DNA from 2 places in the Oceanobacillus sp. M65 genome. Region 2 is predicted to be linked to the other one. Evidence: riboswitches for the same ligand, from Rfam matches in the RefSeq annotation. Region 2 holds a riboswitch; the other holds the start of a gene.
The links. A riboswitch is a leader RNA that binds a small molecule or an ion and turns the genes downstream of it on or off. The one in region 2 is predicted to bind FMN.
Positions count from the first base shown of each region.

Region 1: it holds a riboswitch for FMN, as region 2 does, so the genes downstream of both, ribE (riboflavin synthase) here and ACTWPF_RS07405 (ECF transporter S component) in region 2, are expected to answer to the same signal.

Region 1 is NZ_JBQQCJ010000004.1:245,566-252,118, forward strand. Features, by position in the region: gene ACTWPF_RS16320 (VC0807 family protein) at 29-673, shown strand; gene ACTWPF_RS16325 (cupin domain-containing protein) at 690-1,055, shown strand; gene ACTWPF_RS16330 (VOC family protein) at 1,095-1,448, shown strand; gene ACTWPF_RS16335 (DmpA family aminopeptidase) at 1,763-2,749, opposite strand; gene ACTWPF_RS16340 (redoxin domain-containing protein) at 2,900-3,478, shown strand; gene ACTWPF_RS16345 (hypothetical protein) at 3,545-3,688, shown strand; FMN riboswitch at 3,993-4,139, shown strand; gene ribE (riboflavin synthase) at 4,315-4,965, shown strand; partial or broken gene ribB (3,4-dihydroxy-2-butanone-4-phosphate synthase) at 4,993-5,598, shown strand; gene ribH (6,7-dimethyl-8-ribityllumazine synthase) at 5,624-6,088, shown strand; gene ACTWPF_RS16365 (sensor histidine kinase) at 6,223-6,553, opposite strand, start outside.
Region 2 is NZ_JBQQCJ010000001.1:1,561,568-1,568,120, reverse strand. Features, by position in the region: gene ACTWPF_RS07425 (isochorismate synthase) at 1-55, opposite strand, end outside; gene ACTWPF_RS07420 (1,4-dihydroxy-2-naphthoate polyprenyltransferase) at 221-1,159, shown strand; gene ACTWPF_RS07415 (hotdog fold thioesterase) at 1,177-1,566, shown strand; gene ACTWPF_RS07410 (hypothetical protein) at 1,582-1,935, shown strand; gene ACTWPF_RS07405 (ECF transporter S component) at 2,064-2,648, opposite strand; FMN riboswitch at 2,810-2,953, opposite strand; gene ACTWPF_RS07400 (S8 family serine peptidase) at 3,140-6,553, opposite strand, start outside.

The DNA.
Region 1 (6,553 bases), on a different contig from region 2:
ATAATGGTAGAAAGAAGAGGAGGGTACTATGAACAAAAAGCTCATCTTGCTTGATATTATATGCTATGCCGTTGTCCCATATCTTATCTGGAATTACGGGAGAGAGAGTCTAGGGGATTATTGGGCGATTATATTGTCAACCGTACCTGGTTTCATCTACACGGTTTATCGATTTTTTAAGGAAAAACAATTAAATATTGCTGGCTTATTTATCTTGGGTTCCCTGACAATCAGCACGACTGTAAACCTTCTTTCCTCCTCTGCGGAAAGTATGCTCTGGAATCAGGTTTATTTGGGTATGTCTTACGGATTAGTATTCTTATTATCTATTTTTATCAAACAACCGTTAGCTTTACATTTTATGGTGGATTGGGCTTACTTACAGGGGTTTGCGCGGCAAGATAGTAGAACGTTATATTTCAAACCGCAATTATTGAAATGGTTTCAACTTTTGACGTTACTATTTGTTGCTCGAAGTATCTTTATGAATGGATTGAAAGCTTTCCTGTTACAAACATACGGTACAGCTGGCTATGGTAAAATGCTTATTTATATGAATATTAGCGGATGGATATTTTCTGCCGTTGTGACTCTAGGATTTGTGTTCATTGGTGTGAAAATCAATCAATATGTAAATGGTGGTGAAGAAGCAAAAGTAGCTGTTGAAAAGTAAAACAAGAAAGGTGGAGATGGTCATAGATCCTATTAATTTCAAAGAAAAATTATCTTTATTCCATGAGCGGTGGTCTCCAAAAGTTATCGGAGAAATGAATGATTATCAGTTTAAACTGGTTAAGGTGGAGGGGGAGTTTGTTTGGCATTCCCATAAAGATACAGATGAAGTGTTTATCGTATTGGAAGGTGAAATGAAGATAGCCTTTCGAGATGGTGAAACGCGGCTGTCCAAAGGAGAAATGTATATCGTCCCAAAAGGTGTGGAGCACAAACCTATTGCCGAAACAGAGTGTCATATTATGCTTGTCGAACCAAAAGGTGTGGTGAACACAGGTGAGGCTAGCTCTGAGTTAACAGCTGAACAGGATGTTTGGATTTAGCTTGAACAAATACATAATATTGGAGAGAGAGTAGAAAATATGAAAAAACAAAATGGTAGAGTCGTAGGTTTTGAGATGAATAGCCAGGAACCTGAGAAAGCAGCAGCTTTTTATGCGAATGTTTTCGGCTGGGAAGTCGCTGAGCCAAAATGGGATTATTGGGCTGTGAAAACTGGGGAGGACGGGATCGACGGCGGGATTGCAAAAGGCCCACAAGATTACCCACACGGGATAAGAGTGCAAATCGAAGTAGAATCGATTACTGAAACGATAGCACAGGCTGTTGAAAACGGTGCTATAATTGTAAGAGAAAAAATGGATTTTGATTCATTTTACCTCGCTTATCTTGTAGACCCCTCCGGAGTAGGCATTGGTTTAGTAGAACAGAAATAGTCTGCAAGTAGGGGCTCAATTTTGAAGTGAAAAGTCTGCAAATGAATCGAAAATGACATAGAGTGAATCGAGAATGCTGCTAGTGAATCGAAAGCGACATAGAGTGAAATGAGAATGCTACAAGTGAAACGAGAGCGACATAAAGTAAAACGAGAATGCCGCAAAGTGAAACGACAACGACATATAGTGAAACCAAACGGCGGCAAAGTGAATCGAAAACGTGATAAGTGAATCCAAAGCATCTCAAAGTGAAACCACCATACCCCAAAGAGCGAGCGAGACTAAACCGTCTCACCCTCTCAAAAAGCAATAGCTTAAAACGGTGCTTTTTCTATAGTTCTACCTTGTCTCCCATGGGTGGTTTCTGCCATTTGCAGTGAACGAATAACTGCTTCTTCTGTTGTTTCCACTACAGCTTGAAATAGCTGGTTCATAACCTCATGATCATCTCGCAAGTAGACCATTGTCTCATCAGCTTTCCCAGCGTGGTGTTCATAAGTATTCGCTGTGGAAAATGCAATGGCGATATCCCCACTACCATTGTCCAGATGACTTCCCGTTCTGCCAAGCCCAGCTGCACAGCGCTTGGCTAGTCTATTTAATTGCCTGTCATAAAGAGGCGCATCTGTTGCAACAATCATCATAATCGACCCATCTGGTGTCTCAAGCTTATGCTTGCCCCAATCTGCAAACAAAGCTTCTTCTCGTTTGCCAAAATTACTTACCACCAGGCATCCCAGCGTGTAATGCTCTTTTTCAGTTGAGATAATGCGTGATGCAGTCCCTACACCACCTTTATAACCAAAGCAGACCATGCCTTTTCCTGCTCCTACCGCCCCTTCTGTTGCCGGCTGTTCCGTGGCCGCTTCTATTGCCTGTATCGCGTGAGCTGGTTTAACTGCTTGCTCCCGAATCGAGTTCAGGTAACTGTCATTACACTCCCCAACTACAATATTGATGGAGCTTGTTGTATCCCCAATATCCTTTGTCGTCTGAAGCATATACTCCAATGTCCCTTGCCAAACGGCCCCCACACTAAAAGTGTTAGTGAGCATAATAGGGGCTTCAAGTAGCCCTATTTCCTCTAGCTGTGCTAGACCTGTAGTTTTTCCATAACCATTTATAATGGCACTACCAGCACGGACTTTTTTGTAAAATAAATTATCTTCGTGTGGAAGAATCGCTGTTACTCCCGTACAAATTGTCTTATTTTCGTCCAGCTTTTCATACAATGTAACATGTCCTACTTTTACACCAATCACATCAGTAATACAGTTTGCCTTTCCCTTATCAAGTGTCAAATGCCCAGCTCCCTTCTCTATTTTCTATAGTATAACAAAAGAGAATACCAAAAACGCTGTTATTTTAGTGAGCGATCTCTGCTTTTCTTAGTATGTTATGTGCTGGAAAGAGACAGACTATACATAACTGAATGAAACGGAGGCATCGTGATGAAAAGGATACTGTTCATCGTATTTGCTATTAGTATTGTAATAGGCTCTGTATATAATCTTATGCTTGCCGATAAGGAGGCAGAGCATTCCAAAGGCTTATACAATGGGGAAGAAAGTGTGGAAGTTAGCGGAACCGTTCCTCTAAGCGTAAATGTAGGGGATAAGGCACCCGACTTTGAACTGAAAACACTAGAAGGTGAACAAGTGAGGCTCTCTGACTATCGAGGAGAGCGGGTGTTGTTAAACTTTTGGTCTACCTGGTGCCCGCCATGCAGGCAGGAGATGCCAGATATGCAGCAGTTTTTTCAGGATCAGGATCCTGTCATCTTAGCCGTTAACCTGACTGATACAGAAGTGAATCAAAAGACAGTGAGAGAATTTATAGAGGAATTTGGCGTCACCTTTCCAGTCTTATTGGACGAAAAGGCTAAAGTAAGTCAGTTATATCGTATACAGCCAATTCCTACTACGTATTTCATTGATGCCGAGGGAAAAATAAGGTATAAAGCCTTTGGTGCCTTAACCTACGAACAGATGATACAGGAATATGAAAAATTGAGCGAAACATCAAAATAGCCGTTTAACTATTCGAAGATAGGGTATAAAATACCTAGCGTAGCGCGCTACTGGGAGGACATTTTAGTGGAGTATACGAAAGAAGAGCTGTTTTATTTTAAAAGAGACCGAGAGTATTTAACGGAGCTTCTTCAAAAATATGAAGATGACCAGATAAAAATAAAAATACAGGAAGAGATCCGTTTTCTTGAATCGATCCTAACACATTAATTTAAGCCCTCTATGGATGCAAAATATACACCTGCACACCTGATTCTGATTCAGCAAGAGCTCCAAATGCGGGGCTTTTTTTGTATGTTAAAAATGTTAGCCAAGAGGCAATGACAGTAGTATAACTTTAAATTCCCAGTATATGAAAGACGTAGGTGTTTTTGCTAAAAGATGAGGGACTGTAGGCTTTTAATATGTTCGTAATTAATATCGAAGTGTACGAAAGCAATAAGATACGTATGGAATGAGTTGCTTGCATTCTATATAAATTTCAGTTATAACATAGATACAACCGAATAATTAGAATTTCCTTCGGGGTCGGGTGAAATTCCCAACCGGCGGTGATGAAGTGTTATGCTTCTAAGTCCGTGACCCGTGCGGCGCAATGCCAAGCGGTGGATCTGGTGAAACTCCAGAGCCGACAGTAAAGTCTGGATGGGAGAAGGAATTGAAAAGCGAGCATGTTTATTAGGAAACGCCTTATTATGCTATGTGCATGTTGCACTGTTATAGTAGGACATTGTTTTATCAGCGTGCTTTATTAGCTTATTAAATTCTGCCCTTTTACCCTCTGAAGCGATATTCAGGGGGTTTTTAATGCAATTAAATTTGAAGGGGAGGATCGTATGTTTACAGGAATAATAGAAGAAAAAGGGACATTGCTCAGGAAAAAACGTGTGTCAGAACGTGCGGTTACGCTAAGCATTAAAGCGGAACAAATTCTGTCAGACATGAATATTGGGGATAGCATTGCAATTAATGGGATCTGTTTAACGGTTACGCGTTTTTCGGATCATTCATTTGAAGTGGATGTTATGCCAGAAACGATTAAAGCAACATCCCTTAACGCCACACAAGAAGGGGACTTCGTTAATCTAGAAAGGGCAATGGCTGCAAATGGTAGGTTCGGTGGTCACTTTGTATCAGGTCATGTAGATACAACAGCAGAGATCGTATACAAAGCGCAGCAAGAAAATGCGATCTATTTTAGGATCAAACTACCTGCTAACTACAAAAGCTTATTGTTGCCAAAAGGATCGATCACAATTGATGGTATTAGTCTGACCATATTTGACGTGGAAGATAGTACTGTTACGATTTCGATTATTCCACATACATCAGCACAAACTACATTAGGAACAAGAGAAGTGGGAGATTTCGTGAACATTGAGTGCGACATGCTAGCCAAACATGTACAGCACCTCTTGCAGTTTACGGAAAATGCTCCAAAAAGCAATCTAAATAAAACATTTCTACAGGATAAAGGGTTTTTATAAGACAAGTTTAAGAAAGGAGTGATGATTATGTTTCATACTATTGAAGAAGCAATCGCGGACCTACAAGAAGGTAATATTGTAATTGTTGTAGATGATGCAGATCGTGAGAATGAAGGAGACTTCGTGGGTTTAGCAGAAAAAGCGACACCGGAAATGATTAATTTTATGATTACACATGGCAAGGGACTCGTTTGTACAGCTATCACCTCAGACATTGCTAAAGCTGCAGGCCTAGAATTAATGAAGCGTAACAGCACGGATCCGTTGTCGACAGCCTTCACTGTCAGTGTAGACCACATTACAACGACAACGGGAATTAGTGCACCAGAAAGAGCTAAAACAATTCAAGCACTCACGGATAAACAGGTAGCAGCTGATCAATTTAAACAACCAGGTCACGTCTTCCCACTGATCGCTAAGGAAGAGGGTGTACTCGCCCGTAGAGGTCATACAGAAGCTGCGGTTGACTTAGCATTGCTAAGTGATGCAGCTCCCTCTGGTGTGATTTGTGAGATCGTGAAAGAGGATGGCACAATGGCACGAGTCCCTGATTTAGCCGTTATGGCCGAACGGTTCGGATTAAAAATGATCACAATAGAAGACTTGGCAGCATACAGGAAAAAGCAGCAACAATATATGATGGAGAGGGGATAATAAAATGGGAAACGTATTTGCAGGGAATTTAGTTGGTACTGACATGAAAATAGGAATAGTGGTTGGAAGGTTTAATGACTTTATCACAAGTAAATTATTCGAAGGTGCAAAGGATACATTAATGAGGCATGGTGTGCCTGAAGAAAATATAGATGTGGCTTGGGTTCCAGGAGCATTTGAAATTCCACTTGCTGCAATGAAGATGGCAAAAAAGGAACAATATGATGCTGTGATTACATTGGGGACGGTCATTCGTGGTTCCACTCCTCATTTTGATTATGTGTGTAGTGAAGCAGCTAAAGGTGTGGGGCAAGCTGCAATGCAAACAGAAAAACCCGTCATCTTTGGTGTGTTGACAACAGAAACAATTGAACAGGCAATTGAACGTGCTGGAACGAAAGCAGGAAATAAAGGTGCAGAGGCAGCAACAGCTGCTATTGAAATGGTAAGTTTACTGAAACAATTTTAATTAAACGTGAGGAAAGGTCGGGCAGTGTCCCGGCCTTTTTAAATGCAGATAAAGAGAGAGTTATTGTTTTTAAAAGCATTTAGTATTTTTATACCAAAATGCGGCTTGTTTCCTAATGTCATATTCAGTATTAATTAGGTTGGAATTCTATTAATGGGGAGATGGATTTTAAGAATAAACCAGTCATCATTAAGCTCTGCATCGATATTTCCATTCATTTTTTCCACTAATTTTTTAGAAAGATAAAGACCTAATCCACTTGATTCGGTGTTCGTTCTACTGGTAATTTCTGTGTAGAATCGCATAAATACTTTTTCTATGGCGACTTTACTATCTGTTTTAATGTCATTTCGAATTGTGAGTATTAGATGGTTTTCTTTCATGTTATAGTCGATAATCGTTTTGCTTTTAGCGTAACGTAGGATGTTTTGGATAACATTTTGGATAACACGAATAAGCATTATT
Region 2 (6,553 bases):
TATCGATCGCCTCTTGAAATACAGCTTCTATATTTTCTTCCTTCAGTTCTATCATCAATTTAAACCTCCGTAACCAAACAATGCGCCAACATAATACCTTATCCTATTTTATTCCCTTTTTGCTGGTTTCTCAAGGAAATCCTCCTAGTGAATTGACACCCCCTAATAATTTCCCTAAAATTGATACGATACGCATGTGAAATCAGGGGGAAAAAAAGAAATGAGCACATCAGATAATCATACAATAAAACAAGCTTTAAATGAAAAAGAAGGATTCCAGATATGGTGGCGTTTATTACGCCCGCACACACTAACGGCTTCTTTCGTACCCGTTTTTGTCGGTTCCATGTTCGCTCTTACAGAAGATACGAACTTTCATCTTCTGTTATTTTTTGCCATGCTTCTTGCTTCAATGCTAATCCAATCTGCCACAAATATGTTTAATGAGTATTACGACTTCGTGAGAGGCTTAGATACCGAGGAATCTGTCGGGATTGGTGGAACCATTGTTCGTGATGGAATTCAACCCAAAACAGTATTGACCTTGGCTTTGACTTTTTTTGGAATCGCCATTCTTCTCGGAGTATATATCTGTATTGAGTCTAGTTGGTGGATTGCATTGATTGGTTTAGTATGCATGCTTTTCGGTTATTTATATACAGGTGGACCATTACCAATTGCGTATACACCATTTGGCGAATTGTTCTCTGGCTTTTTAATGGGGACAGTCATTATAGGAATTAGTTACTTCATCCAAACAAGCTCCATCATAGCAGCAGTTATCTGGGTTTCCATTCCGGTTGCATTATTTATTGGTGCAATAATGTTATCCAATAACATTCGAGACCTTGATGGAGATAAAAAGAATGGACGAAAAACGATTGCAATTCTAGTAGGAAGAAAGAATGCCATTAAGGTGCTTGCAGCATTTTTCATTCTTTCATTTATACTAACTGCGGCTTACATCATTACCGGTATCCTTCCATTATGGTCACTTATTTCGTTTCTTGCTATCGTGAAGGCATTTGATGTTATCAAGAAATTTCAAGGCAAAACCATGCCGATCGAAATGATGCCTGCCATGGCAGCAACTGGAAAAACTAATAGTATTTATGGACTTCTTTTAGGAATTTCATTACTAATTGACGCTGTAATTTAAGAAGGGATGTCCTTTACGTGGAATTTAACCAGACACTAATGGAAGCACTTGGTATCGAAACGAAATCATTGGATAAAAATCTTATTATCCTTACCATGCCAGTTGATGGAAGAACTCGTCAGCCTGCCGGTTATTTGCATGGTGGAGCGAGTGTAGCTCTCGCAGAAACTGCTGCCAGTATTGGGGCTATGGCCAATATTGACACAGAGCAATCGAACGTTTTTGGAATGGAAATTAATGCAAATCATGTTAGGAGTAAGCGTGACGGGATAGTCACTGCTTTAGCAAAACCGATCCATCTCGGTAAAACTTCCATGGTATGGGAAATACAGATAGTCGATGAAGCAGAAAAACTAATTTGTATTTCAAGATGTACGCTTGGAATTGTTCCTAAAAAGCAGTCATAAAGAAAGGAGATACAAATGAAGACACATCTAAGTAGAGATCAATTAGATAAATTCAAAAAACAACTCCTACAATTAAGAAAAGAGAATGCGGAAAAGATCGATGAAAACCGAGAAAAAAGCCCAAATGATTCCATCAGTGAGTTAGCAGACTATGACAACCACCCCGGAGACATGGGTACCGAACAATTTGAACAAGAACGCGACGCTGGATTGAACCTTGTGCGCGAAGATCGTCTCCGAGAAATAGATGATGCACTAGAGCGAATTGAAAATGGCACATACGGTCTAAGTGAAAAATCAGGCAAACCTATTCCTGAAGAACGATTAGAAGTTCAACCCACAGCAAGATATCTTGTTGAAGAACAATAGATAACTGACGTACCCGCTTGCATAAAATTAATGCAAGCGGGTTTTTCTAATAATATTGAGATATAGTAAAAGATGCAAAAAGGGCTAGTCATCGCATGACTAGCCCTTTTAGGCAATAAAATATTAAATTAGATAAGACTAGCTCGCTTTTCCTCAATCCACTGTCTCATTTTCAAGAATAATGGTACAAACAAAAGCCCGACCACAATTCCTTTTATTAGATTAAATGGTAGTATACCAGCATATACCGAAAACCACTTAAATTGCTCTGTCATTTCCCAACCCATAAACCAACCATAAGCCGGTAATATCAAGAAGTAATTCAGTACACTCATGCCCAATGCCATCACAATTGTGCCCGTAACTAACCCTGAAATAACACTTTTAACACCTTTAAATTTATGATACATCAAGGCAACAGGGACGATAAATAAAACACCAGTAAGGAAATTAGCTAGTACGCCAATTATTTCCCCCCCACCAATCGCTAAATATAAAACATTTTTGATTGCAACAACGATTACTCCTGCTAATGGCGAGAAAATAAATGCGGCCATAAGAGCTGGAACCTCACTAAAATCAATTTTTAGGTAAGGGGTTGGTAGAAAAGGTAGTGGAAAGTTAATAAAGAATAACACCAATGAAATAGTCCCCAGTAATGCGAGAATAATAAGTTTTAATAAGCTGAATGATTGCGTCTTTGATGATTGCATCATCATTCTCCTCCTTCATCTTTAATCGATTCCTATCTCGTGATGAAGGATCCGCCGTCTTCCATTTAAACACAAAAAACCCTAAAGCCTAATCGGGGCTTTAGGGTATGTTTAAAAAATCATAGGAAAAATAAGCGCAATATATGCACTAAATTCCGGCTCGACATCTTCTCCCATCCAGACTGTAACTGTCGGTTCTGGACTTGCACCAGATCAGCCGCAAATAAATTTGCGGGTCACGGACTTAAAGCATGAAATTGCTTCTTACCGTCGGTCGGGAATTGCACCCTGCCCCGAAGATGGAATCGATTATTAAATTATATTAATAGTATACGTGAGTTTACGAAATTTGAAAAGTGTTTTGCTTCGTTTCCTTATATGTAGTTTGAGAAACCTTTGTTTAGTATACCTGAACCTCATCTACACTTATAATCTTTATCAAAAAAACAAGGTGTGTAGCCTAGGCTACACACCTTGTTACATTAATTGGTTCAGTCGACGTTAATGATTAGTTTTCCGTCCGCCTGTTCCCTTGTTTCATTTCCATAGTCATCCTTAACTTTCACTTCTACTACAGCACCATCTGCTTCAACATTGCTAGTCGCAGTCCAGTAACCTACATAGTGCCCATCTGAGGTTTCCATCATAGGCAATTCTGTAGCATTAGATACACTGCTCTTTGCATTTGTTAGTGGCATATGGATAGCGAAAGTTGCGTCTAACCCAGGCTCACTGTCAAATTCAATTTTGACACTTTCGCCTGCTTTTAGTGTTTTATCTTCAGTTGGTGTTAGATTCTCAATCTCAGGCGCATCGTATTTAACGTCAATTGTTACTGTTTCAGATGTCGTATTACCGGCAAGATCGTGTGCGATAACTTCGATTTCATTTTCCCCGTTATCTAACAGAATCCGCTTAGAGTACGTACCATCTTCTACAGTTGCAGACTGTCCATTAACTTCTACAAAGTCTAGGTTAGCATCAGATACAGTTCCTTCTACAGTAACTGTCTCACGATTAGATTTGTCCCCATCCTCTGGGCTGTCAATGGTTAATTCAGGAGCTTCTGTATCCAATGTTACGACAACCGGTTCTGATTCACCTATTTCTGTACCATCTAGTAGAGATACAGCAGTAAGCTCATTTTCTCCTTCTGTTAATTCTGCATCAATAGCGAAAGATCCTTCTTCACCTATTTCAGCAGACCCAACTTCTTCTCCGTTGTTAAGAAGTTGTACAGTAGTTGTTGATGAAGCAGTTCCTTCTACAGTGATTTCTGCTTCATTTGTAATTAGATCCTCTGCAGGAGAGGTAATTACCGGTGTTTCTGCTTCATAACTTACACGTGAACGAATCATATAGTTACCTTCAGCAGCTGGTGACGGAGACCAAGCTCCTCCTACCATTTGATAACTTCTTTCTGCATTCGGCCCATTTTCATCTGTAGCAAGGCCAGGTGCGCCAGTATTTGGCTGTGTTTGGACATAAACCATGTAGAAGTCACCCTCTACAACAATTCCATGCTCTGATAAGTCTACAACAGTCCAAGTACTAGAATCTCGGGTTGCTTCAGCAGAAATTGGTCCAGCTAGCTTCTCACCAGGCTGTCCATCTGTACCAGAGGCATCCCAAACTTCCACTGCAAATTCTGTTCCACCTGGAGAAGGAAATTCTTCATCCCAGAATTTGAATACACCGTCCGTTACGATAGCAGATTCTTCGCCTTCTGGTAGTGACATTTTTACTGCCCAGCCGTTTCCTGCATCATAAAAAGCACGTGCATTTTCAGGGGTACCATCATCATAGCCGATTTCCCCACCTGGTACAGTGTAGAAAGGTTCTAGAGAGACGTTTACTTCTGCATCGCCTTCCTCCAAATTAACTTCTACTTCAGTTCCATGGTAACCAGCAGCTAAGATTTTCAGCGTATAGTTACCTTCATAAGCTGTTATTTCATAATTACCTTCTGCATCCGTTTCTACCGGTGCAATATTTGCATCTTCCACTACTATTACAGTAGCACCTTCCACTGGTTCATCAGTAGCCGCATCTGTCACGGTACCACTTACAGTGTGCTGTGCAACTTCTTCTAGCGTGAAGTCAGCAGTTGTGCTTTCATCACCTTCTATTGTGACTGTTTGTTCTTCTGATTCAAATCCATAAGCTTCTGCTTTGACAGTAAACTCACCTGCAGCATGCAGTAAAGAATACGTGCCATTTTCTGGATCCGTATTAACTGTTCTTCCACTCTCAAGCACACTTACTTGTGCACTCATAGGTAACAAAACTGGGCTTATTGGATCCTTTTCTGGCTTATCTTTCTTTTCCGGCATTAGTGGAGCAATTTTAGTCGGATTTACTTTTTCTTTTAAAGAAGCTTTTTTATCACTCTTTATTATTCCAAGTGCATTGTTAAAGCCTGTAATTCCCATCTGCCCATTATTCAGGCTGATGGCACCTTTATTCTCACCTTTAGCTTTGCCTTTAGTTTCTTTTACAGAAGCACTCGCACTATCAGAAGTGTCAGCTAGTTTAACATCATCAATGTAGAAACCATCTTTGACAACAGAGCCATCTGTAGTTAAGTTAAATCCAATGTAAACACGTTGCCCACTGTATTCGGATAGGTCAAGTTCAACCTCTTCCCAATCCTCAGATACATTTGTTATTCTAGCTAACTGTGTCCACTGTTCTTGATCTGTTGAAATAAACACATGGCCATAATCCCAGTTATTTTCTATGTTGTACCACTGACTGAATTGTAAGTATGATTCTCCTTCTGGTAAGTCAACGGGAGGCATAACCAGTGTTGTATTGGCATTACTATCATAAGTTCCTGCTAGGTTTGTTGCATATACGTTCTCACCGGATACAGCACTTTCCGGCCCTGACGTTGGAACACCGCGTTCCCAGCTGTTATTTTCTCCGAATACTGTCCAGCCTGCAGCCTCTGATTCAAAGTCCTCTGAATAACCAACAGAGATTCCAGGGTGCAAGGTTACAACATACTCGTCACTGGAAACTTCATTGTTTCCAAAGTCGTTAATTTTCCAGCTGTAAGTCAGGGAGTCACCATCAATGTGGTCTCCAGGAATGGTAGCTGTATATTCTCCATCTTTGAAGTCACCAGAAATTCGATCAGCATCAATTGTTTGAGTATCCCCATTATGATCGGTGTACTCAAGCTGAACAGAGGATACACTGATGTTGTCCATAACTTGAATGGATAAACCTAGATCCATTCCAATGTAGGATTCTGCAGGTGCTTCATGTTCAAAAGTAGGCGCTTCCGTATCTTCTCCTTCTTTTGTAACTTGACCTTCAAGTGTTCCTAATCCAGTAACAAGGGATGATACTGCGTCATATCCACTTACAAGGCCATATCCATAACCATTGTTTGGCACTTCTGTAAAGTTACCATCCGTTAATGGTGTGGCAGTAGTGGTGATAAGTTCTTCAATTTCATCTACAGTTAGACTAGCATCCGCTTGCTTTATCAAAGCAACCACTGCAGCTACTGCTGGTCCTGCCATTGAAGTACCATTCCAGCCACCTTCATAACCTCCACCCGGTACACTAGAGCGAATATTCACTCCAGGTGCAGAAATATCCGGTTTCACTTCATCATAAGGAGAAGGTCCTTGTAATGAAAAGCTTGCCAGCGCATCATTCGCATCAGTAGCTCCAGTTGCGAATGACTCTGGGTAATTGGCTGGTACTGCAATTGATTCAGGTCCGCCTGGGTTTGTCAATGTAGTATTACCTGCAGAGAATTCAGGGAAAATTTCCGCTGCTCTCCAGTTAGTAACAACATCACGGTACCATTCATCTAATCCAGGTCCACCGCCCCACGAGTTGTTTACGACATCTGGTGCCATATCAACACGTGCATTACCTTCTGAGTC